DNA from 3 places in the Oceanispirochaeta sp. M1 genome. Region 1 is predicted to be linked to each of the others. Evidence: riboswitches for the same ligand, from Rfam matches in the RefSeq annotation. Region 1 holds a riboswitch; each other region holds the start of a gene.

Region 1 (8,032 bases):
TAGAATATAATAATCCCCGCTATAAGGGATGATAATGCGGCGCCTTTTTGAGACCAGGATCGGGTATGTCCGTAGTAGGCAATCTTCATGTTATCCATTTTATTTATCTTCAGATAATCCATAAGTATCCCCTTATGGGTTCCTGAGCGGAATGCCTCAGCTATTCCGTAAAAAAGGAAGGCGAAAAAGAAAAGCCAGTAGTTATCTGAGATATAAAAAATCAGAAATGAAATAATATAAACAAGAAGTGATGCGATAAGAGAACGCTTTCTGCCAAAGTTGTCTGCAATGATTCCTGAGGGTATTTCAAAAAGATTGGTGGTAATTTCACGTAGAGCATAAAGAGTTCCAATCTGTGTAAAGTTCAAACCCTTCTCAATAAGAAAAAGGATAAAGAAAGCATCAAAAAAACGGAGATTTTTCAGAAAACCATAGAAGCAGAATTTGTAGTACTGTCTGTTTTTAAGTATGTTTTCCATTTGCTTCCTATTTCATGCCGACTCGCAGCATAACTGGGTTATGATCGGAGTTTGCAAAATTCAGGTCGATTCCTTTCACTTCAAGAATATCAACATTGGGTGATACCAGGAAGCCGTCTATTACACATTTGAAACTCTTTCCCGCCTCATAAGGGTCTTTCAGTGAACGGTTTGTCGCCACTTTCGGATCAAAAGCCCAGGACCAACCCGGCATGGACCAGTCTTCAGGCAGGGGCTGGTAGAATTCCTGGGCAGTTTCAGTGGATGTGAACTGATCAGCATCGGTGCCCGGCATAAAGCTGTTCCAGTCTCCACCTATTACTACATACCGACCCTTCTCAAATTCCTCGGAGGCCAGCGTTTTTATGAACTCAAGCTGCTCTTTTTTAAGAAAACCGCCCTTGTCATAGGCCGATGTATGAAGGTTTATGAGAACCCACTCCCTTCCGGACTTTTCCGGTAGTACTGTCATAAGCAGGCAGCGGTCCAGAAAGAAAATCTTCTTGGGCCAGGTATAGTTACCCGGCAGGGCATGCCGCTCCGCCTTCTTCATTGTGTAATCAGAATATACTGCCAGGCCTGAATGGACTGAGCCGTACTGAGTGCCGATGATCCGGGGGGAGGGGATATATTTTACTCTGTAATTGGATGCAAAGGCATAGGATTTACCTCTGAGAATATCTGAAATCTGCTCCAGTTGATTATCTTTATAGGAGCGGGTACTTTTCCAGTCTATCTCCTGAAAGAAATAGATCTCTGCAGAACTCTCATTTATGGCCTTGTATATACCTTCTCTGTAAGAAACATACTCCTCTCGGGGAGCCCTGATGCGCTCTCCTTCATCCATAAAGAAATCCATGTCTCGGCCAAGGCCGCCGTAACCGATGTTCCAGTTGAAAATATCCAGAGTATCACCGGCAGTCTCCCGACTCTGATGAGTTATTGAGACTGCTTCAAGGTCTTCAGGCTTATAGTCAGTGAGGGTGAGCCATAAGATCAGAAGGATAAGGGGTATAAGAATAATCAGGCAGATTTTCAGCAGTGTTTTCATGTGTGAATCCCTTAATAACTCAACCATGGAGTGGGTTGTGTGTATAATCAAAAAATTTACTATAACATCAATTGTATTCAGGATGATTCTTTTTTTTTAATTCAGAAGGAAAAAGGCCTGCAATGAAAGGTCCTGTCTGCTTTGTATTCTCTGAAACTTCTTGTAGAAAGACTTATAGCGGTGTTAGTATGAATTAAATCTTCGAACTGTTGTTTTCTAAAGGATTTTCTCATGTAGAAATTATTCCATGAACTTCAGTCGGTGTACGGATATAAGTCTGTACCAAGGGTCTCTCGGGAAACTGACAGGCCTCCCTGTTGGAAAGGAGATACACCCTATTCGGATATTATATTCCGGCTCCTCTTTCATCACTACACTTTTCTTTTCAGGAGTTTCTATGTCATTTCAGTCTTTGCAGAAAAAAATCTTTGTTCTTATTGCTCTCAGTCTTCTGGTTCTGTCACCTCTTGCCGCCGGTGATAAAACCGTAATGCTTGACTCAAGTGATCCTCCTGCAGCTGCTGTTGATGTTTTGGTGGATGCAGAGTTTGTTCTGACCTTTACCAGCAATGTTATCAATATGAAGGTTTCAGATAACAACAGAAGCTGTTTTACCCTGCTTAATGACAATGGAGAATCGGTGGCCCTTGAGGTTCTTATGGCTGATGATCAGATTGAGCCTGAGTTTAAACGGATTATCAGAGTGAAAGCACATGAGAATCTGAATAAAGACTCTGGGTACTCAATTGTTATTTCCGGAAAGCTGAAGGCTAAAAACGGTTCCACCCTGGGAGAGGATACAACAATCTCTTTCCGGACTGCACCGTAAAAGTACCCGAATCCTGTGGAGTTCCTGAAGAGGCATAAATCCCTTTATTATATTCTTCTCATTTCTGTTCCACTCCTTGTCATGCTGGGCTCACTTTTTGTGGGGCGCTATCCTGTGGGAGGGGGGGATGTTCTGGGTAGCCTTGCTTCAGTATTCAGGGGCGGGCCGCTTAATGACGAGGGTCCCGAAAGCAGAATTATCCTCTATATCCGTCTTCCCCGGGCTATCCTGGGGATGCTTGTGGGAGGGAGTCTTGCTGTTTCCGGTGCATCCCTTCAGGGGCTGTTTCGTAATCCCCTTGTAAGTTCCGGAATGCTTGGTGTCAGCTCGGGTGCAGGCTTTGGTGCGGCACTGGCGATTATTCTTTTTGGTACCTCCATTATGACGATTGGTTTTTCCTTCCTCTTCGGGCTGCTGGCAGTGATTTTCAGCTTTATGGTGGGAAGAATATATAATGCCAAGGCACATATCACTCTTGTTCTGGGAGGGATGGTGATCAGTTCACTCTTTTCAGCCATGCTCTCATTTCTCAAATATGTGGCCGATCCCTATGATCAGCTTCCTGCTATTGTTTTCTGGCTTATGGGGAGTCTGGCTTCAGCCCGGTATCAGGATATTCTTATTGCAGGAATTCCCATGCTGGCCGGTTGTCTGGGACTCATCTTATTCAGTTATAGAATCAATGTACTCTCCATGGGTGAACGGGAGGCCGGGACTCTGGGAATCAATGTTCCCGCTGCCCGCATCTTTGTTGTTATATGCACCACCCTGGCTACAGCAGCTGCGGTCTGTGTGAGCGGCAGTATTAACTGGGTCGGCCTTATTATTCCCCACATGGGACGGATGATCGTGGGCAGTGACAATCGCTGGCTCCTTCCCTTCAGCTTCTCTCTGGGGGGCTGTTTTCTTATTGTGGTGGACCTGATTTCCCGTTCAATCAGCGGCAGTGAGCTTCCCCTTGGAATCCTTACATCATTTCTGGGAGCACCCTTCTTCATTTATCTCCTCTACCGGACAAAGGCACGGGGCTGGCAATGAAAGATCATCTCCTGGAAGTCGAAAATCTTCATTTCAGTTATGGCAGTAAACAGGTATTGAAAGGTCTGGATCTGAGTCTGGAAGAGGGAGAAGTCCTCTGTCTTCTGGGACCGAACGGCTGCGGCAAGACAACACTGCTGGACTGTATACTGAAGCTTCTTACCCCCCCTTCCGGATCTGTGACCATTATGGGGAAAGATCAGAAGAACCTGAATCCTCAGGAGCTGGCAAAAATTACAGCCTATGTTCCTCAAAAGCACAGCAGTCATTTTCCATTTACTGTTTCAGATTTTGTACTGATGGGACGGACTCCCTATACGGGTATTCTTGGAGCTCCGGGAAGAGAGGATCGGAAACTGGTGTTGAGGGTTCTGACAGAACTGGGTCTGGAAACCCTGAAGGACAAGGATTACTCAAGGCTCTCGGGAGGCGAAGCCCGTATGGTGCTTATCGCCAGAGCCCTGGTTCAGGAGGCACCCCTGCTGATTATGGATGAACCCGGGAGTCATCTGGATTACAGAAATGAGATCCTTATGCTTGAGACCATTCTTTCTCTTGTAAAAAACAGAAAGCGTTCGGTCCTCATGTCCACCCATTCTCCCAATCAGGTCTTTTTTCTTGAAAACTGCGGACTCCCTGTCAGGGCGGCAGTGCTGCAGGAGGGAATCATACAGGAATCTGGCAGGCCTATGGATATCCTGACTCCAGAAAATCTTAAAAGAGTGTACGGAGTCCGTACGGCTCTTGTAAATCATATGGACGGGAATCATTCCATAAACAATATAATTCCCATCCCTTCCAACAGAAAGGCTGAATAATGGATATAAGAAGATATAGGGAACGACAATTATTATTCCACGTGATCACCTTGATGATTTTTGTAGTCAGTCAGCAGCTGACAGCCCGCGGGATGCAGGATCAGCCGGAGCAGCTGAACCAGAATCTGTCTGAGGAGAGCTCTGTTCCGGAAGGACGATTGATTACAGATTCCTTCGGCCGGGAAGTGCTTATTCCCGAATCAGTTGAGCGAGTCGCCTGCCTATACGCCTTTTCCGGTCATGTCACCACCATGCTGGGCTGTGGTGAGGATATCGTTGCGGTTGTACCCGGGCTGAAAAGGGATAAAATGCTCAATCAGCTGAATCCCTCACTGGCAGATGCAGCGGTAACAACTCTTGACGGAGTGGTTCATATTGAAGAACTCCTCAAAATGGAACCCGATCTTGTTTTTCTGAAAGGAGAGAGTGCCCGTCTGGAAGCTGAAGTGGAGAAGCTGGAGCGTTTTGATATTCCCTATCTGGTTATTGAATACAAGAGTATTGAGGAACAGATGGAGGCCATCAGTATTATTGCTTCTGCACTGAACCGTGAGGAGAAGGGCCGGGAGTTTAATCATTACTACCAGCAGACCATGGACAGAGTGAAGAACCTCCTCAGCTCTCTACCCGCTGATAAACGGATCAGAGTCTATCACTCTGTGAATGAAGCGGTCCGAACCGATGCTGCCGGAACTCTACCGGCTGAATGGCTGGAGATCTGTGCTGTAGATAATGTCTCCATTGGAGAGACTCTTAAATTCAGAGACAATAAGTTTTTTGCCTCCCTGGAGCAGATTTATCTCTGGGACCCTGAAGTGATAATCTGCAATGAAGGCGGTGTAGACGAATATCTTTTGAGTAATGAGATGTGGGGCGGCTTAAAGGCGGTAAAGAATAAGGATGTGTATCAGATTCCCATCGGGATCTCACGCTGGGGACATCCCGGCGGTATGGAGACTCCCCTTGCCATTCTCTGGACAGCCGTCACTCTCTATCCTGAATATACTGGGGATATAAATCTCGATCAGGAGATCAGAGAGTTTTATTCCCGCTTCTTCTCTATCGATATTGATGATGAAACCATTGCCCGTATCAAAGATGGCAGCGGTATGCGTGCACCCAAGGGAGAGTAAAATGAAGCTGCTGATTGCCTTCGATGATACAGATAATCTAACCAGTCCGGGAACAGGCCACATCCTGGAAGACTTTAGAACCCTCAGCTCAGAGCGTGGCTGGGGACCTTCAAAGAGGATCTCCCGGCATCAGCTTTTTGTACATCCCGATGTTCCCTATACATCTCATAACAGCGCCATGTGCTTTGAACTGGAAATTGAAGAAGACCATCCTGATCTGGTGGATCAGATAGAAAAAGAAGCCGTGCGTTTTCTACAGGAGAGATCCGCTGAAGGTTCAGATCCGGGGCTCTGTATTCTTGAGTATCATAAACTCAGTAATAAAGATGAATTTATAAGCTTCGGACAGAGGGCCAAGGGGGAAGTCCTGAGCAAATCTGAGGCCTACGGTCTGGCCGAACGCTGTGGTATCCGCCTGTCCGAACACGGAGGAACGGGTGATGGGATAATCGGGGCTCTGGCAGGAACCGCTCTGCGCCTGCAAGGCATGGACGGCCGTTTTCGGGGACAGCTGGAGGGCCTGGAAGAGGGGAGAGCCTATGATTCCAAAGAGCTTCTGAATCATCCGGGAATAGACAGAATAGCCATTCTTGAACCCGGTGCAGTCCTGGATCATCTTCAGTATCATGATCCCTCAGAATCTCAGCTGTCAGTCCGCCTGATTGATAAACCAAAGACAATTCTGTACCAGGGTGAATCCCTCTTTCTTCTGAGCCGGGAAGAGACAGAAGAGTTGAGCAACTGGACAAGGACTCAACTCAAGCGCTTTTGAAATTATTCTCATTCACTGTAATTGACTCTCATAATACCTCTGACAGAATTGATAAGGTAGATTTCATCTGCTTCAGCTATTTCTGCTGCTTTGACAACTCTCTCCTTCAGAACTCCCTGTTCAAGCATCTCCTGTCTCATGGTACCGGCTAAAAGCCCACAGCTCACGGGAGGAGTGTAATGAATCCCTTTCAGAACAAGTACAATATTGGCAATGCAGCTCTCTGTGATTTCTCCCTGTTCATTCCATAGAAGTACATCATCATAATCAGGATTCTCCTTCAGAAGATTCTTATAGATCTCCCGTTCTGTAGTCTTATGAAAGAGAAATGGATTTCTGCTGCTCATAGGATAATCAGCTCTCTTCAAGGTCCTGAGGCCCTTGGAATCCTGCTCATTCAGGGGCTGTGCCTCAATGTGTATTTCTCCATCTCTATCAAGAAGCAGCCGTACTCTCTGAGCCTCTTCACCCCTGAAGCTTCCGGATGTTTTTTCTAAAGCCTTCTTAATATCTCCCGTTCTGCAGGGATAGTCAAAGTAGTCTGCCGATTCTTCAAGGCGTTTTATATGTCGTTCCAAAAGAATGAATCCATCTTCTTTTGTCCATTTCAGTGTTTCCAACAGTGAAAATACTCTCTCTTTTCTACTGAGAATACCTGTCTTTGTGAGTGACTCTTCATATTCCCCTTCCATTGTGGAGTCCCATACTACTCCACCTCCAGTTCCATATCGGGCTGTCTGTTCGTTTCGGTTCATCATGGCCGTCCGGATGGCTACATTGAACTGTGCCCTTCTATGGGGTCCCCAGTATCCTATTGAACCGGTATAGAGTCCCCGGGCTGTGGATTCAAGCTCTTTAATAATTTCCATTGTTCTGTACTTGGGGGCTCCGGTTATGGAGGCGCAGGGAAACAGGTTTTCAAGAATCTCCGGGATTTCTGCATCCGTTTGGGCATGGACTTCTGTTGTCATCTGCCAGAGTGTCGGGTATTTCTCAATTTCAAAGAGCCTGGGTACCCGGACTGTTCCGCTTCGGGCTATCCGTCCCAGATCATTTCGGATCATATCCACAATCATCATATTCTCGGCCCTGTTCTTCTCTGAATGGTAGAATTCCTGAGCAATCTTTCTATCTTCTTTGGTGGTCATTCCTCTGGGAGCTGTACCCTTCATCGGTTTTGTCATTATCCTATCCCCGTTCAGTGAGAAGAAAAGCTCGGGGGACGCAGAGGCTACCACCATATCACCGTAATCCAGATAGGCCCCGTATGAAGCATTTTGTGCCCTCTGCATCCGGCAGAACAGATCCCGGGGGTCTCCATTGAACTCTGCCTCCAGTCTGTATGTATAATTAACCTGATAACTGTGACCGGTTCTTATATATTCCTTTACAGCCGAAAACCCCTTATTGTATTCATCTTTGCTGATGCAGGGAGTCCACTTCAGTTCCTTATTATCTTTTTCACTGCTCTCAAAATGCAGTTCTTTTATTATCTCCGGCGCCTCGTAGAGGGAGAATGAAAGGAGGGGAGTCTTTACTTCCTGAGAGGCAGGCAGAGCCTTATCAAAGCCCGGTGAGGCATCATAGCTGATAAATCCGGCGGCATAGAGTCTTTCACTGCAGACCCTTTTATGAATATATCTGATAAGTGAGGGTATCTCTGAATGAACTGTTGTGCTGTAGACAGCAAGGGGATTCCTGAAATAAAGCCAGTGTCCCTCGGCGGCATCATGGATGAGGGCTTCTCCTTTCTGTACCGGAATCATCTATACCTCCTGTCTCAACTGAAGCCAATGTATCATGATTGGTATTTTAGTCTCCATTCTTATGAGGGTATATGTTTTTTTGCTCTATTTATTGCCCGGGAACAACGATAGTGCCGATATGAGGCCTCTCTATTTTGTACCGGAAC
Region 2 (8,032 bases), on a different contig from region 1:
GGCCGTGACTTCCTCCATCGGCCCCGGTGCACTCAATATGGTGACAGCTGCCGGCCTGGCTTCAGTTAACAGAATCCCGGTCTTACTCCTTCCGGGTGATTCTTTTGCCTGCCGGCAGCCCGATCCCGTCCTTCAGCAGATGGAGCAGTTTAATGACAGTACTGTAACCAGCAATGATGCCTTCCGCTCTGTCTGCCGTTACTGGGACAGAGTCAGCCGCCCCGAGCAGCTGATGTCTGCGGCCATGAATGCCATGCGTGTTCTTACCGATCCTGCTGATACGGGTGCAGTCTGTCTGGCCCTGCCCCAGGATGTACAGGCGGAAGCCTGGGACTATCCGGTGGAATTCTTTGAAAAACGGGTTCACTTCATTGAGCGCCGTTCTCTATCAGATGATGCTGTTAAGAGAGCTGCTTCAGTAATTACTGAAAGCAGTAAACCCCTTGTTGTCTGCGGCGGAGGAGTCCGCTATTCAGAGGCCGGAGAAGCTTTGGCCTCATTTTGTGAGAAATTCAATATTCCCTTTGGCGAAACACAGGCCGGTAAAAGTGCAGTGACCTGGGACAATCCCATGAATCTTGGAGGCCTCGGAGTCACAGGAGGTCTGGCAGCCAATGTTATTGCTGCGGAAACAGATCTTGTTATTGCTGTGGGAACAAGACTTTCAGACTTCACTACTGCAAGTAAATCATCATTTAAAAGGGATAATGTAAAAGTTCTCTCCCTAAACGTTAACAGTTTTGATGCCTATAAGATGAATGCTTTTCCCTTCCTCTGTGATGCGAAAGCAGGACTGGACTCACTGAGTGCAGAACTGGAGAAAAAGGGATGGAAATCCTCTTACAGCAGTGAAATTGAAGATGCAAGAGCTGCCTGGAAAAAGGAAGTAGATCATCTCTATTCTGATAATGAACTGGGACCCAATGGAATCTACTCACAGCTCAGAGCTCTTGGGATTATGAATGAAGAGATTTTTGATAAGGATGCAATTATTGTAGGTGCTTCCGGAAGTCTTCCCGGTGATCTGCAGAGAGTCTGGAGATCAAGACATAAAGATACCTACCATATGGAATATGGATTTTCCTGCATGGGCTATGAAGTTTCCGGCGCTGTAGGTGCAAAAATTGCCGCACCTGATCAGGAGGTCTACTCCATGACCGGTGATGCCAGTTTTGTAATGCTCCATTCAGAACTGCTTACCAGCATACAGGAAGGCGTCAAAATCAATATCATGCTCTTTGATAATAACGGATTCGGCTGTATTGATAATCTGCAGACCAGCCAGGGGATTCCCAAGTTCGGCTGTGAATTAAAATATCGAAATCCTGAGACAGGACGTCTTGATGAAGGTGGAAAACCGATTCCCGTAGATTATGCAAAAATAGCCGAAGGTTATGGATGCAGAGTCTGGAGAGTTCATAATTCAGAAGAGCTTAGAACGGCTCTGGCTGAAGCTAAAGAGAGTCCTGTAACTACACTCCTTGATATCAAGGTTGATTTTGACTCCATGTCAGAAGGATATGAAAGCTGGTGGAGAGTCGGTACACCCGAAGTTTCCAAAAAAGAAGCTGTTCTCAAAGCCAATAAAGAACTTGTTAAAAATATTGCAGAAGCAAAACAGTATTAGAGGTAAAAAATGAATAAAGACAATGTAAAACTGGCCATGGCTCCCATCGGCTGGACCAACGACGATATGCCCGATCTCGGTGCGGAAGTCACATTTGAACAGTGTGTCAGTGAAATGGCTCTGGCAGGGTATGCAGGTTCTGAAGTGGGAAATAAATATCCTAAAGATCCGGCAGTCCTGAAAGAGCATCTGGATCTGAGAGGGCTGAAAATCTGTAATCAGTGGTTCAGTTCTTTTCTGGCTTCACAGCCCTTCGAGCAGGTTGAAAAAGATTTCAGAGCCCAGCTCTCTTTCCTGAAAGCCATGGGTGCCGATGTTATCGGTCCTTCAGAGCAGACACGTTCCTGCCAGGGTGATACAACTACATCCGTTTTCAGTGGAAAAGCTGTATTAAGCACAGAAGAGTTCGCTCAGATGTGTAATGGAATGAATAAACTGGGACATATTGCCAATGAAGAAGGTCTTAAGCTGGCTTTTCATCATCATATGGGAACAGGTGTGCAGACTGTTGAAGAGACAGAACGATTTCTGAATGACACAGATCCTGCAAAGGTCTCTCTACTCTTTGATGCCGGGCATTTTGCCTTTTCCGGAGAAGATCCCGTTGCAGCATTGAAAAAGTTTATTGGAAGGGTAGGCCATGTTCATCTTAAAGATATGAGAACTGATGTCTATGCTGATGTAAAGTCCAATGATTCATCCTTTCTTGATGCTGTCAGACAGGGTGTCTTTACAGTCCCCGGTGATGGTTCAATCGATTTTCCTTCAATCTTCAGTATTCTGGAACAGAATGAATACAGAGGCTGGATGGTTGTTGAGGCAGAACAGGACCCGGCTAAAGCCAACCCCTTTGCATATGCCAAGATGGCCAGAGATTACATAAGAAAAAATACAGGTATCTGAGAAATAGTTTTCAGAACCGGGAGATAAAAATGAAGAAAAAATTGAATATCGGCATCATAGGTGCCGGAAGAATCGGAAGGGTACATGCCGAAGGAATCTGTAATCAGATTTCCGGAGCATCAGTTAAAACTATGGCTGACCCATTTATGAATGATGAGACTGCTGCCTGGGCACAGTCCATGGGTGTTGAATCAACAACTAAAGAATACAAGGATATTCTAGCTGATTCAGAAATTGATGCTGTTCTTATCTGTACTCCTACAGATACACATGCACAGATTACAAGAGAAGCGGCAAAGGCAGGAAAGCATATCTTCTGTGAAAAACCCATTGACCTTGATGTCGAAAGTATCAAGCAGACTCTGGCAATTGTTGAGGAAGCGGGTGTGAAGTTCCAGATTGGATTCAACAGACGTTTTGATCACAACTTCAGAGCCGTAAAAGATGCTGTGGAGGCTGGCAAAGTCGGTGATCCCCACATGATTAAGATCGTTTCAAGAGATCCCTCACCACCCCCCATCGAATATGTAAAAAGTTCCGGTGGTATGTTTGTTGATATGACCATCCATGATTTTGATATGGTCCGTTATTTAAGCGGCAGTGAAGTAGAAGAAATTTTTGTTCAGGGTGCTGTGCTTGTTGATCCCGAAATAGGAAAGGCCGGTGATATTGATACCGCACTGATAACTATGAAATTTGCCAATGGTGCTATCGGTTGTATCGATAACTCCAGAAAAGCGGCCTATGGATATGATCAGCGTGCTGAAGTTTTCGGCAGTAAGGGATCTGTTGCGACTGGAAATGATACACAGTCTACGGCAGTACTCAGTACTGAAGATGGAATCATTTCTGAAAAACCTTTTCACTTCTTTCTTGAGCGTTATATGGCTTCCTTTGTACAGGAACTGAGAGAGTTCTGTGAGGCTATTATCAATGATACAGATACTCCCCTGGGCGGCATTGACGCATTGAGACCCGTACAGATTGCAATTGCAGCTGGTGAATCTTTGAAAACAGGAAAGCCTGTAAAACTCAATTATTAATTAAGCAATAGAACAGCTTGAAAAGCCGTTTCTTCGAGAGTTGCCTTCTTTAATGAAGGAACTCAAGGGGAAGCGGTTTTTTTATTGGATTTTAAATAATTAAGGGAATAATCGAGGCTGAATGATCAGCGGATATTCAGGCGGCTTTCAATATTTTCGATATGAGAGCTGAAGGTTACAACTGACTGGTTGATTTCACCGGATCTGATTGTATCAACAATATGCTGATGTTCAGAAACAATCAGAGAACGGTCGGAATAATCATCCTGGGATTTTACTATCTCTTCATACATAAAGGATTTAAGAGTCTGGTATATGGCATAGAATAGAGTGTTTCCGGTACTCTTAACTATGATGTTATGGAAATTGTAATCAGCTTCTACGGTTGTTTCAGGAGAGGCCGATTCAATTCCGGCTTTCATCTCATCAACCTCTTTCTGCAGCTCTTTCAGGACTTCTTCAACGGCTTCAGATTTTTCCATAGACTGTCTTGTCAGGTTTATTACACTCCAGAGTTCGATTGCTCCTCGGGTCTCGATAAGTTCATGTTGTTCTTCTTTACCCATCAAAATGGCCCAGGAGAGTGCTTCGGTGGAAATATTAGCTCTGTCTGAAAGAAAAGTGCCCTTGGCAGCTTTGGATTTCAGGACTCCGAGATAATTGAATATTTTTATGGCTTCACGAACTGAGGAGCGGCCTATTCCGAAACGTGCTGCAAGTTCATGTTCTGTAGGCAGTTTGTCTCCCGGTTGATACTCTCCGGAGGCAATAAGCTCTTTTATCTGCTCCATTACCTGCTCTACAACTGTTTTTTGACGAATTTTGGCCATCTATGACTCCTATTGTATGACAATACAACATTTGTAGAATTCAGACAACAGAGAAGGCATAATTTAAAGATTTAATTCATAATATATGGGCCTTGGATTTTTATCCTCCGATTTCTGATTTGTACACATGAATTGTTAATATAAAGTAACAATTTCATTTACAAATGACCAATCTATAATATACTTAAATTCAGCGTACTTCTCCGAGTCTTTATTCCTAAAGTCTTTTATTAAGACAAAGGAATTCTGACCGTAAGGGTTCTGGAGAGAAATCTCAGAGCCTTCCGTGTTTGAAAAGGAGATACACCGTCCGGACTTTTAGATATCCGGGTTCAAATACGGGAAATATGGACTGTTGAGGTCCTTATAAAGGAGTTAAGTATGGATAAGATTCTGCGCATCAAAATGGGTTCCACTCCGGAATATGTTATTGAAGATGTGGGTGATTATGCCGGTATCGGCGGAAGAGCACTCACTACTAAAGTAATTTTCAAAGAAGTTCCTCCTCTCTGTCACCCTCTGGGTCCTGAAAATAAGCTGGCCATTGCTCCCGGTATGATGTCCGGTTCAGCCGCAGCTATCTCCGGAAGACTCTCGGTAGGTTGTAAGAGCCCCCTCACCGGTGGAATCAAAGAATCCAATGCAGGAGGACAGGCCGCCCAGGTTCTGGCCCGTATCGGTTATGCCGCAATTATTCTTGAAGGACAATCTCCTGAGGGTAAACTCTATACTCTTGTTGTAAAAAAAGATGAAATCTCAATTGTAGAGGCCACTGATATCACTGGACTGAATAACTATGATGTTGTTGAAAAATTAGTCGCAAAATATGGCGACAAGGCTGCCTATATGTCTATCGGTACAGCAGGAGAGAGAAAACTGGCAGCGTCTTCTATTGCCTGTACTGATGTTGAACTCAGACCCACAAGACATTGCGGACGTGGCGGTGTGGGAGCCGTAATGGCAGCAAAGGGAATCAAGGCCATTGTTCTTGATGACAGCGGATGTTCAGTGAGAAAACCTGTAAATGAAGATGCCTTCAAGGCTGCCAATAAGCTTTTTATCAAGGGAATTAAGGCTCATGGTGTTTCGGGTCAGGGACTCCCTGCGTATGGAACCAATGTTCTTGCCAATATAATAAACGAGGCTGGTGGATTCCCTGTAAATAACTTCTCAAAGGGTCAGTTTCCCAATGTTCATAAAATCAGCGGTGAGACACTGGCTGAAACAGAAACAGCCCGGGGTGGCAAGGCAACCCATGGATGTCACAGAGGCTGTGTCATTCAGTGCTCCGGTACCTATGTGGACAAGGAAGGTAATTACGTCACCAAGCAGCCCGAATATGAAACAGTCTGGGCCCATGGACCCAACTGCGGCATAGATGATCTTGATGCCATTGCTCAGATGGATAGAATGGATGATGACTTCGGTCTGGATACAATTGAAATGGGAGCCACCATTGCGGTTGCTATGGATGCAGGTATGGCCGAATTCGGTGATGCCAAAGCTGCCATTAAACTTCTTCAGGAAGTAGGGGATGGAACTCCAATGGGTCGAATCCTTGGAAGCGGCGCCGCTGTGACTGCAAAGGCATTCGGTCTTGAAAGAGCTCCCGTTGTCAAGGGACAGGCTATGCCTGCCTACGATCCCAGACCCATACAGGGAATTGGTGTTACCTATGCGACTACCCCTCAGGGTGCCGACCATACTGCGGGATATGCCATTGCCACAAATATTCTTAAAGTGGGCGGATTTGTAGATCCTCTTAAACCTCAGGGACAGATTGAACTCTCAAGAAATCTCCAGATTGCCACTGCGGCCATCGACTCTACGGGAATGTGTCTCTTTATTGCATTCCCCATTCTTGATCAGCCTGAAACTTTCAATGCCTTTGTAGATCTTATAAATGCATTTTTCGGCCTGAGTATGACTGCAGATGATGTGACCGCACTTGGTAAATCTGTTCTGACAATGGAGCGGGATTTCAATAAGGGTGCAGGATTCACAAAAGAGGATGACCGTCTGCCTATGTATTTCAAGAGAGAAAAACTGGCACCCCACGATGCAGTTTTTGAAGTAACAGATGAGGAACTGGATGAGGTCTTTAACTGGTAATGCGAAGAATTGATAAAGGATCATGTGACGGAATCTTCCTGAGCAGCGTCCTTCAGCAGGGTGTTCTTGTTGAGTACATGCCCGGGGAGACTGTCACATCTTTTATCCTCAGAATCCTCTCTCTTGATCCTGAAGGGATGGAGAGGGAGGTACAGACCCTTATCCTGAATAACGGCTGTGTGGATGAACCTGATTCCACCAGGCTGGTTTCCGGGGATACAATTGTATTGTCCGGAGCCATGCCCGGTCTGGTGGGGGCCATGCTCCGCTCTAACAGTCCCATCAAGGCCATGCGGAAGAGCATGAGCAGCGGTGAGGATAGAAGGATCAAGGTTGACGGAAATCTTGTGCGTCTCAAACTGTTCAATACTGTTCTTTCTGATCATAAAAATGATATTCTGGAACTGGGTTTTTATGCGGAGGATGTGGTTTGAGTGCAGGGGTTGTTAAAGTAAAAACATTTGCGACACTGAGTACTCTCTTTCCATCGGTTCCGGATTTTCCTCTTCAAACAGGGGATCGTGTGCTGGATATAATGAACAGAATGGGTATCCCACCGAAAAAAGTAACTATTATTTTTGTCAACAATGTCCATGCCGAACCGCACAGTCCTCTCAAAGACGGTGATGTGCTCGGACTCTTTCCGCCAATAGGTGGAGGTTGAGAGATTGGGGGGGGATATTCAGCCTTGTCAATTTCCTATGATCTGAGTGAATACCTTTTTCAAGTAGGCTCTATGCTCTTTCATGCAGAAGAGAGTAAGAATTGTTTCCTTGAGCAATCCTGAATCTTCAGGATAAATGGAATCCTCTGAAAGTATCTCCCCGTCAAACTGAATACTCTTCCAGCTGCTTTCTTGGGGAATCAGAGCCTTAAGTCTGATGATTTTCTCACTGTTTTCTGATATCAGAGATTTCAGCACTTCCGAATTTTCTTTAAGGGCTCCCTGAAATGAGAGCTGCTCAATTCCATCTTTACCCGTATCTATCATTTTCGCCTGTAAAAGAAAGGGCATCATGCCCCTGGGGAGATCCTCTTCTCTTTTATCCTGAGCTTCCGGTCTGGTCCATGTTCCGTTTCTGGATTCCGAGAATCCGGAAATTCCCGGATAATGACGCTGCAGTTTTTCTCTGATTTCTTTCAGAAGATCAGAAGCATGAATGTCCGCTTTTGTAATCAGCACATAGGGCTTTCCTTCAAACTGCCTGGAGTAGGCGGGAAGATAATCATGGAAGCGTTTGAACTGAATTGCATCCGTACAGACCAGTACTTCATCCACCAGGAGTTTGTCGGCACTGAAGTTGGTGCTGATACTTTTTTTCATCTCCCAGGGAACGGCCAGGCCGGTGGCTTCAATATAGATATGATCCGGTTTTTCATCGTTTACTATGGTGAGAAGATTCTGGAGCAGTTTCTCCTTGAGACTGCAGCAGATACAGCCGCCTTTAATCTCCTTCTTGGAATAATCTCCCTTTTCAATAAGAAGGGCATCGATATTAACATCTCCGAAATCATTT
Region 3 (8,032 bases), on a different contig from region 1:
AAACGAAGGAAGCAGGGAATTGATGATGCCCTTTCTTCAGCAGGGAATCACAACTGCAGTAGGTGGAAACTGCGGTTTCAGTACTTTCGGTTTCCCCGTATCCCATCCCTATAGAGAACTTCTGAGTGATAATATCTTCCGTTCAGGCCGGGCAAAACTCAGCTGGCAGAATGCAGCAGGTTATAAAGAACATATCAAAGAGAACGGCAGCCCCATGAATATCCTCTCTTATGTAGGTCATGGAACCACAAGAACCTCCATCAGAGGCTACGATGCGAATCCCCTGACAGATGCAGAACTGAAGCAGCTTCTGAGTCTTCTGGATGAGAGTCTGAAGCAGGGAGCCTGCGGGATTTCCCTGGGTCTCCAATATGAACCCGGTATTTTTGCCGACAAAAAAGAGCTGAAAGCCGTAGCAGAGCTGGTAAAATCCCATAATAAGGTACTTGCGGTACACCCGAGAGCAGCCTCTGCTGTTTCCGGAACCTATCCTATGAAACCCTTCGGAACTCCCCACCATATTCTGGCAATTCAGGATATGATCGAACTGGCTGAAGAGACTGGAGTCCGCCTCCAGTTCTCTCATCTGATCTTTGTAGGCTCACAGAGCTGGAAAAGTGCGGATAAGGCATTCAAGCTTCTGGAGGATGCCAAAGTCAGAGGGGTGGATATCCACTTTGATACCTATGGCTATTCACTAGGTGCCAGCAGAATAAATGTAATCCTCCCTGAATGGTTTCTGGCAGACCTTAATAAGAATGTGGAAAGTAAGTCAGCCTTGAAGAGACTCTGGGTGGAAATAAAGGCAATGGAGCTTGTTCTAGGCTTTGGATTTGAGCAGATCAGAGTAACAAATACCGTATATCCCGAATGGAAAAAATATAATGGATTGTATCTATCAGAAATTGCCCGGAACCTTGGACAGAGCAGCTTTAAGACTCTCTGCGATCTTGTCCGTCTGAGTAACGGTACTGCCGCCGTCCTGATGGAGCGATATTCCAATCCCGAGATTTTAAAAAGGATGATCGCCCACCCTCAAGTCCATTATCAGACTGATGCATGGATGGAAAGAGAGGGTATAAATAACCCTGCAATCTACGGCTCTATCCCCCGCATCCTCAAACTGAGCCGGGAGCACAATATTCAAAGTATCGAAGAGAGCATTAGAAAGATGACCGGAGCCACTGCGGAAAGACTGGGAATACCAAAGCGGGGATATATCAGAAAAGGATACTATGCCGATCTGGTTGTATTAAATGAGAAAACCATCAGCGACAGGGAAGATGAGAATGGGATTCCTCTTCCACCAGAAGGAATAAAAAGGGTCATAATCAATGGGAAGATGCTTTTAACTCCTGAAACAGCTAAAGAGATAAATCCTGTAGGCAGTGAAATGCCGGGAATGTTTATCCACATCTAATTATGGGACCCTATATATTCACAGTTCAGTACAAGCTATAGTAAGTTAAACTATCAACTCTGGAGAGATTCTCTCCAGGGGTGATGAACTCCCCGAGAAACCAAATTCCCGGGAACAGAAGGAATTGTAATGATATTAGATACAATCGCCAATGCGGCAAAATACGAAGTACTCCACAAGAGCTTTAAAAAAGCCTTTGATTTCATCCGGGAATCAGATCTGAAATCCATGGAACTCGGCCGCTATGAAATAGACGGAGACAATATCTTCGCTCTGGTTCAGGGCTACACAACTAAGGCTGTCAATGAAAAGCAGTTTGAAGCACACAGAAACTATATTGATATTCAGTATATGATCTCCGGTTCCGAAATGATGGGCTACACCACTCCTGATTATTTAACAGTTACAACAGAATATAATCCAGATACAGATGTTGAACTCTACTCTCATACATCTTTTACTGAGTGTGAACTTGATGTCAAAGACTTTGCAGTGTTCTACCCCGAGGATTCTCATATGCCGGGCTGCAGCATCAGAGGCAGGACTGCCGGAGAGGTGAAAAAACTGGTTCTAAAGATCAAAAAGTAATCATCTGTTTCTGATAAACACGCCGGAACCTTTATGGGATCTTGACCCGAAGGTTGCGGCGCAATAGAATAACAGCTATTAACTAATTTCCGAGGTTCTGCCTCTACAGATTCTGCCTTTTCCAGGCACGATCCATGAGTCTTTGCCCGCAGGGTTGTTCCGGAAACAGAACAGCCTCCCGTGTTTGGAAAGGAAATACATTGAAACGTGCAGGAATTATCCTTCTGATAATCCTTATACCGGTCCTTCTCTTTTCAGAGGAGTACAGCTATAGGACATCAGACATTCTGAGGCTTATGGACTCAGAGTACCTGAGAAAATCAACATACTCATTCGACGGCCTTTATTATAAAGGCTGCTCACTTCTCGAAACACTGCCTCTTATGGAGGAAGTATATGAGATGGATATCCGCAACGCCGGATCAAAAAATCTTTTAAAAAATGATGACCTGGGTGAATACTGGGCCGAGGCCCTACTGGTAAGTGAAGATAATTCATCAGGCCTCAGTCTGATATTCAAAGACAGGATTTATCATGACCTGACTCAGCTGAATTTCAAGGGAACAGCCATGGAATCTGATGAATTGGAGGTCTGGCTGTCCTGGGAAGGTGTTGATGCTCTCAAAGATGAAATTGAAAACTTTGCAGACCACCACAACATCAGTATCAAGGCAGTAGAAGTTCCCAGTCCCGATTCGAAACTACATTCAGTTGTAAGGGCCAGAGGAGATGTACCTGACCTTGTGATGATCCAATCCAGTGCCGTAGAAAAACTGGTTTCAGCCAGGGCTGTTCAGAACCTTGGATATATAAAAACTCCAGATCTTATCATACAGGGTACTGAAGCCTTTACTCTCAACAACAAACTATGGGCCCTCCCGTTCTACTTTGATACACAGCTGATCTATTACAACAGGAATCTGCTTGATTCAGTACCCTCTCCCGACTGGACATTAAATGATATGGAGCTGGCAGCCCGGCAGATAAGAGAGAGGAATAACAAGATTCATCCTCTGGCCTGGAATGCCTACTCCTCCAACTGGCTGATTCCCTTTCAGGTTTCCTTTGGAAAAGGGGAGCTTATAGATTCTAAGGGAATAATCACAGTCAATGATAAAGCGACAGAAGAGGCATTGAATTATATCCTCGACTTAAAGGAAGAAAAACTTTTGAGCCCCCTTGAAAGAGATGCCATGGATGCCCTGTTTATTGCAGGGAAAGTAGGAATGATAATGAGCGGCTCTTATGCTGTCCCCTACTTCGAGTCTCTGGGGCTGGAGTTCGGAGTTCTCCCCTACCCTATAAATCAGATGACAGGGATTCCTCTCTCTCCTCTACTGGATTTCAAGTCCTTCTGTATGACCCGGCAGACTAAACATCCCATTCTGGCCCGCCGATTTCTGCAGCATATGATCGGTGCGGGAGTACAGCAAAGATTCTGTCCTGCATTAGCAAAACTTCCGGCCAGAGTTGATGTACTGGATATCCCGGGAATATCATACGGATATCTCTCCCTTCTTAAATCAACTGTAGTAAGAGGAACCGTGGTCCCTCCACAGCAGATATACAGCATCTATAAGAATAATATGTGGAAACTTCTCAGGTTCGCACTCTCAGGCCAGTTGTCGGTACACCAGACTCTGGAGAAGGGACAGACCCTGATGAACAATTCAATAAAAAATTAATTGGTTTTATAAAGGAGTTTGAGATGAAAAAATTATTGTATCTGGTGCTGACGGCATTCCTGCTGTTCACCATAGGATGCGCAACTGAAGGCAATCCCGTAGCCGCAGAAAATGGGGGGAACAGTGAAGCTGCTGTGGCAGAAGTGGATGATATTTCCTCTGCGACTCCCGCAGGAGAGGGCTGGAGAATTGAACTGATGGGAGTACGCAACGATGAGTTGTGGCAGAGCCAGCTCAGCTCCTGGAAGGAAGCTGAAGATGGAAGCTCTGTTGAGATGAGCCTTGAAAAAAAGGGTGAAACAAAGCTCTACAGTGGAATACTCCTGAAGGATATTGTCGCTATGGTTGATGATCCCTCAGGCGGCATGCCCTATGAATTCCAGGAAGATCTCTGGAAAGAAGGCTATGACATAACACTGACTGCCGCAGACGGATACAGTGCCAGCTTCAACAGCGCCGATGCCTCTTCTGAAGAAGTCCTACTGGTGGACAGTATAGACGGCGAAACCGTATCTCCCCAGATTGCCGGTAATCTTACAGGCAAGGCATGGGTACGTAATCTGGTTAGCATTGAACTCAGCCTGGCAGCTGTTGATCTTACACAGAACAGCTTTGATTTTATATTAGATATCAATAACAATATATCTTCCTACACTATTGCCGACCTGGAAGCCATGGATATTTACGTAGAAGACAAAGGCAGTTTCACTAACAGCTACGGTAATACGACTGATGGGATTTACGGTGGAGTCAAACTGATTCCCCTGCTTTCAAAATCAATGGACGTAACAGTCGAGTCCGCCATCAAGATTATTGCCATGGATGGTTATGAAATGAGTTACGGGGGAGACATGCTCCTGGATCAGACCGATGGAGACTGGATTCTGGCATTTAAAGAAAATGGTGAGTACATGCCCGAAGATCCCGGCTATATACGTCTGGTAAAAGTAGGTCCACAGAACCCCAATATTACCGGCCATGTATCTGCACGAATGATCAAGAAGATCGTAACAGAGGGTGAACCCTTTAAAGACTTCGGTCTGACTATTGTACAGAAAGATCTGACAGAAGTTTTTGACCGTCAGACCATGCAGAGCGGTGTGTCTGTAAATAAAAACAAGGTTACCTACTACTACCAGAAAAAAGATCAGGATATCGAGTATATGGGAATATCTCTCTGGAGACTCCTGGAACGTCCTACCGGATACAAGGCTGTTGAAATTGCAGCGGGTGATGGCTTCTCAGTAACCCTGGACAATGCTCAGATTGAAGGAAATGACGATGTTATTATCGCCATGTATACCGGAGACGATGATTCTCTTCTTGATGATAGCGACTGGCCTCTCAGACTGGTATGGGACAAAGACGCAGCCCTGGTTCCCGATGGAATAAAAGCTGTCAGAAATGTAGAAAAAATTACCCTTATTTATTAAGTAGGTGTATTAGAATAAAAGCGGGGGCTGGTTATCCGGCCCCTTTCTTTTTACCATGATGAAAATAAAAAAAGAGACCGCACTGGAAAACAGATTACTCATCCTCCCTATCCTTTTCCTGATTATTCTAATCGGTGCAGCACCCTTTGCGACCGCTTTGAAAGACAGCTTCTTTCATGATAATTACGGAGAACGCAGTTTTGCAGGTCTGGAGAATTTCAGGACCATCCTGGGAGATGCGGCCTTTCCCTTCAGTCTGAATATTACCGTAATCTGGGCCTTTCTCAATGTTAGCCTCAGTCTGTTTTTCTCTTTTCTCCTTGCACTGAGACTCCTCAAACCGGGCAGATCATTCTTATACCCTATGCTGCTGATTCCCTGGGGCATCCCTGTCTATATTGCGGTTCCCCTATGGAGAGCGTTCCTCCATGGCAGCGGAGGCGAATCCATTATCAGCAAATTGACGGGAATACAAATCAATCTGATGCTTGATCCTGCCGCCGGTTTTCTTGGAGCCCTACTGGTCAGTCTCTGGATGAGTATTCCTGTTACCACCTTTGTTTTTGCCGGACATATGAGGAAGGTGAGCCGCTCTGTAATTGAAGCTGCCGCACTGGATGGTGCGGGGGATGCCGAGATTGCCAGATCCATCTATATTCCGGAAATCAAAGAATCACTTCTGGCCATGGCCGTACTGAACTTTATCAAGGCCTTCAAGGAATTTACTCTTGTATTTATGCTGACATCCGGCGGCCCTCCTCTGATCAGCGGAATCACTGACAGGCATATCATTGGAGCCACCACGACCTTAGGTGTCTTTCTGTATGAAATATTCCTGCAGCATAACGACTGGGGAATCAATGCAGCCTATGCAGTGATTATGGCTGTCCTCGTACTCTTTATTATGTCCCTCTGGATTCTGATCCGAAAGAAAAAACCTTTGAGGATACTCCTGATTCTATCCGCTCTGGCTCTACTCCCCGGAGGAAGGCCGATGCTCTGGTCACTGGCAGCCGGATATATGATTGCCGCCATACTCAAAAGAGACCGTCTCTTGAAGATTCTGCTCCCTGTTCATCTTACATCTGTTCTGTTCTTTGTAAGTACAGAAGGCGTTCTGGCAGGGTTCCATCCCGGAATAATAATCCCCCTGCTGGCCCTGCTTTTCAGTTTTCAGGAAAGTTCATCTGCAAAGGGAGAAATCCGAAGCTTCAGAACAATTATCCCGGTCAAAGGAGTGAAGGCTGCATCGGGAATCAGCATGTATATCTTCAATCTTCTCAGTGCAGTGATTCTCTATATGCTGATCTGGATGAGCCTGTCAGGAATCAGCGCCTGTTATATAGACTCTTTCATCCCCCCCATGGCCAGTCTTAAAAACTTCATCACAATCTTTACAGAAGAGGGGATACTCAAGTACTTCGCCAATACATTTGTATTAGCAGGAATGACTGCAGTACTCCTCCCGTTTGTTGTGTTTCCCGGGGCAGTATATCTGGATAAGGCCGGAAAGAAGAGAACACTGGCTTTTCTGGCAATTATTCAACTCATGGGAATGGCCGGAGGAATGCACTCACTGATTCCCCTCTACCGGCTTTTCAGAGGGATGAATCTGCTGGACAGCTATATTCCACTGATACTGATCTATCTTTATCACTCCATACCCATAGCCCTCTTTATACTGACGGCATACCTGGGGAACCTCCCCTCCTCCTACAGAGATCTTGCCCGGATTGAGGGTATGGGAGAACTGAAATACAGCTTCAGGATTCTGCTGCCCCTGTCACTCCCGCCTCTTCTGACGACAGTAATGCTGGCATTCATCTCCGGATGGAACGGGTTTCAGGCACCCCTTCTTTTTTTAAACAGTGAAGAGAAGTATACTATAAGTCTGAAGCTACACAGCTATGTTGGAAATCTGGCATCGGGAAGCCCCGTATGGAATTTGTTTGCTGCCGCTGCAGTTGTAAACACTCTCTTTATTGGAGCCCTCTTTCTGCGATTCCGGAACCCCATGACCATAAGCCCCATAAGCGAGAGTGAAACCGATGAGTAAACTGATACTTGTAACAGCCGATAGAGACCGTGGGAAGACCACAGCGCTATGGAATCTCTACAGACAATTTCATGTTGAGGATAATAACCGGATAGGCGGCTATATATCTGTTCTCAATAAGGATAATAATAAATCCAGAATAGTTCTTAAGAATCTCAGGTCAGGAGAAGAGATGCTGCTGGCAAGCTGTATTGAAGAAGACTGGGCAGGACAGGAAGAGCGCTGTTTCAAAATGGGCATGCGATATACATTTTTTCAAGATGCATTTGACAACAGCTATGACTCATACAAAGACGCTCTGGACTGCAGCCATATATTCATAGATGAAGCGGGGGCTTTAGAACTGAAGGACAAGGGGTTTTCCCCTGCCATCGAATACCTGAAAAGCAATTTCAAGGGGACCCTTATCATTTCTGTCAGGGAATTGTTCCTGGAAGATTTTCTGATAATATATTCCTTCGATAAAGGATGGACAACACAGGTTTTTACAGTATAAGCCTGTCAGCTCCTGAATAGACATTAAAACGCCGTCCCCGGACAAAAGCACAGACGGTCACATTATATTTAACAGCCAGTTCAACAGCCTTGTCCGAAGGTGCTGAAATAGAGGCGATAACAGGGATTCCTGTTCTCACCATTCTGAGAATCATATCTGAAGAGATTCTACCGGAGCTGAGGATTATTCCTTTTGAGAAATCACAGCCTTCCCGGAACCCTTTCCCCAGAACCTTGTCCACCGCATTTCTCCGGCTTATATCATCGGCCCAGTGAACAATACCATCGACGGCAAAGGCGGCCATATGGGCTCCGCCGGTTTCATGATAGACAGATGGAAGTTTCTGAAAGGCAT

The links. Region 1 has a riboswitch for molybdenum cofactor ahead of DV872_RS00865 (Ig-like domain-containing protein). Riboswitches for the same ligand answer to the same signal wherever they lie in the genome.
Region 2: another riboswitch for molybdenum cofactor. It lies ahead of DV872_RS13350 (aldehyde ferredoxin oxidoreductase family protein); the one in region 1 lies ahead of DV872_RS00865 (Ig-like domain-containing protein).
Region 3: another riboswitch for molybdenum cofactor. It lies ahead of DV872_RS01485 (extracellular solute-binding protein); the one in region 1 lies ahead of DV872_RS00865 (Ig-like domain-containing protein).

What each region holds. Positions count from the first base shown of each region.
Region 1 is NZ_QQPQ01000001.1:212,590-220,621, forward strand. Features, by position in the region: gene DV872_RS00855 (MFS transporter) at 1-479, opposite strand, end outside; gene DV872_RS00860 (endonuclease/exonuclease/phosphatase family protein) at 487-1,581, opposite strand; molybdenum cofactor riboswitch at 1,718-1,874, shown strand; gene DV872_RS00865 (Ig-like domain-containing protein) at 1,928-2,359, shown strand; gene DV872_RS00870 (iron ABC transporter permease) at 2,441-3,397, shown strand; gene DV872_RS00875 (ABC transporter ATP-binding protein) at 3,394-4,215, shown strand; gene DV872_RS00880 (ABC transporter substrate-binding protein) at 4,269-5,348, shown strand; gene DV872_RS00885 (hypothetical protein) at 5,350-6,120, shown strand; gene pabB (aminodeoxychorismate synthase component I) at 6,129-7,886, opposite strand; gene DV872_RS00895 (hypothetical protein) at 8,005-8,032, shown strand, end outside.
Region 2 is NZ_QQPQ01000017.1:9,168-17,199, forward strand. Features, by position in the region: gene iolD (3D-(3,5/4)-trihydroxycyclohexane-1,2-dione acylhydrolase (decyclizing)) at 1-1,627, shown strand, start outside; gene iolE (myo-inosose-2 dehydratase) at 1,637-2,530, shown strand; gene iolG (inositol 2-dehydrogenase) at 2,560-3,573, shown strand; gene DV872_RS13345 (FadR/GntR family transcriptional regulator) at 3,699-4,403, opposite strand; molybdenum cofactor riboswitch at 4,593-4,720, shown strand; gene DV872_RS13350 (aldehyde ferredoxin oxidoreductase family protein) at 4,785-6,515, shown strand; gene DV872_RS13355 (hypothetical protein) at 6,515-6,949, shown strand; gene DV872_RS13360 (MoaD/ThiS family protein) at 6,946-7,179, shown strand; gene DV872_RS13365 (GTP-binding protein) at 7,207-8,032, opposite strand, start outside.
Region 3 is NZ_QQPQ01000002.1:64,094-72,125, forward strand. Features, by position in the region: gene DV872_RS01475 (amidohydrolase family protein) at 1-1,420, shown strand, start outside; gene DV872_RS01480 (YhcH/YjgK/YiaL family protein) at 1,550-2,008, shown strand; molybdenum cofactor riboswitch at 2,084-2,219, shown strand; gene DV872_RS01485 (extracellular solute-binding protein) at 2,209-3,693, shown strand; gene DV872_RS01490 (hypothetical protein) at 3,717-5,126, shown strand; gene DV872_RS01495 (ABC transporter permease subunit) at 5,185-7,182, shown strand; gene DV872_RS01500 (nucleoside-triphosphatase) at 7,175-7,678, shown strand; gene DV872_RS01505 (formate dehydrogenase accessory sulfurtransferase FdhD) at 7,668-8,032, opposite strand, start outside.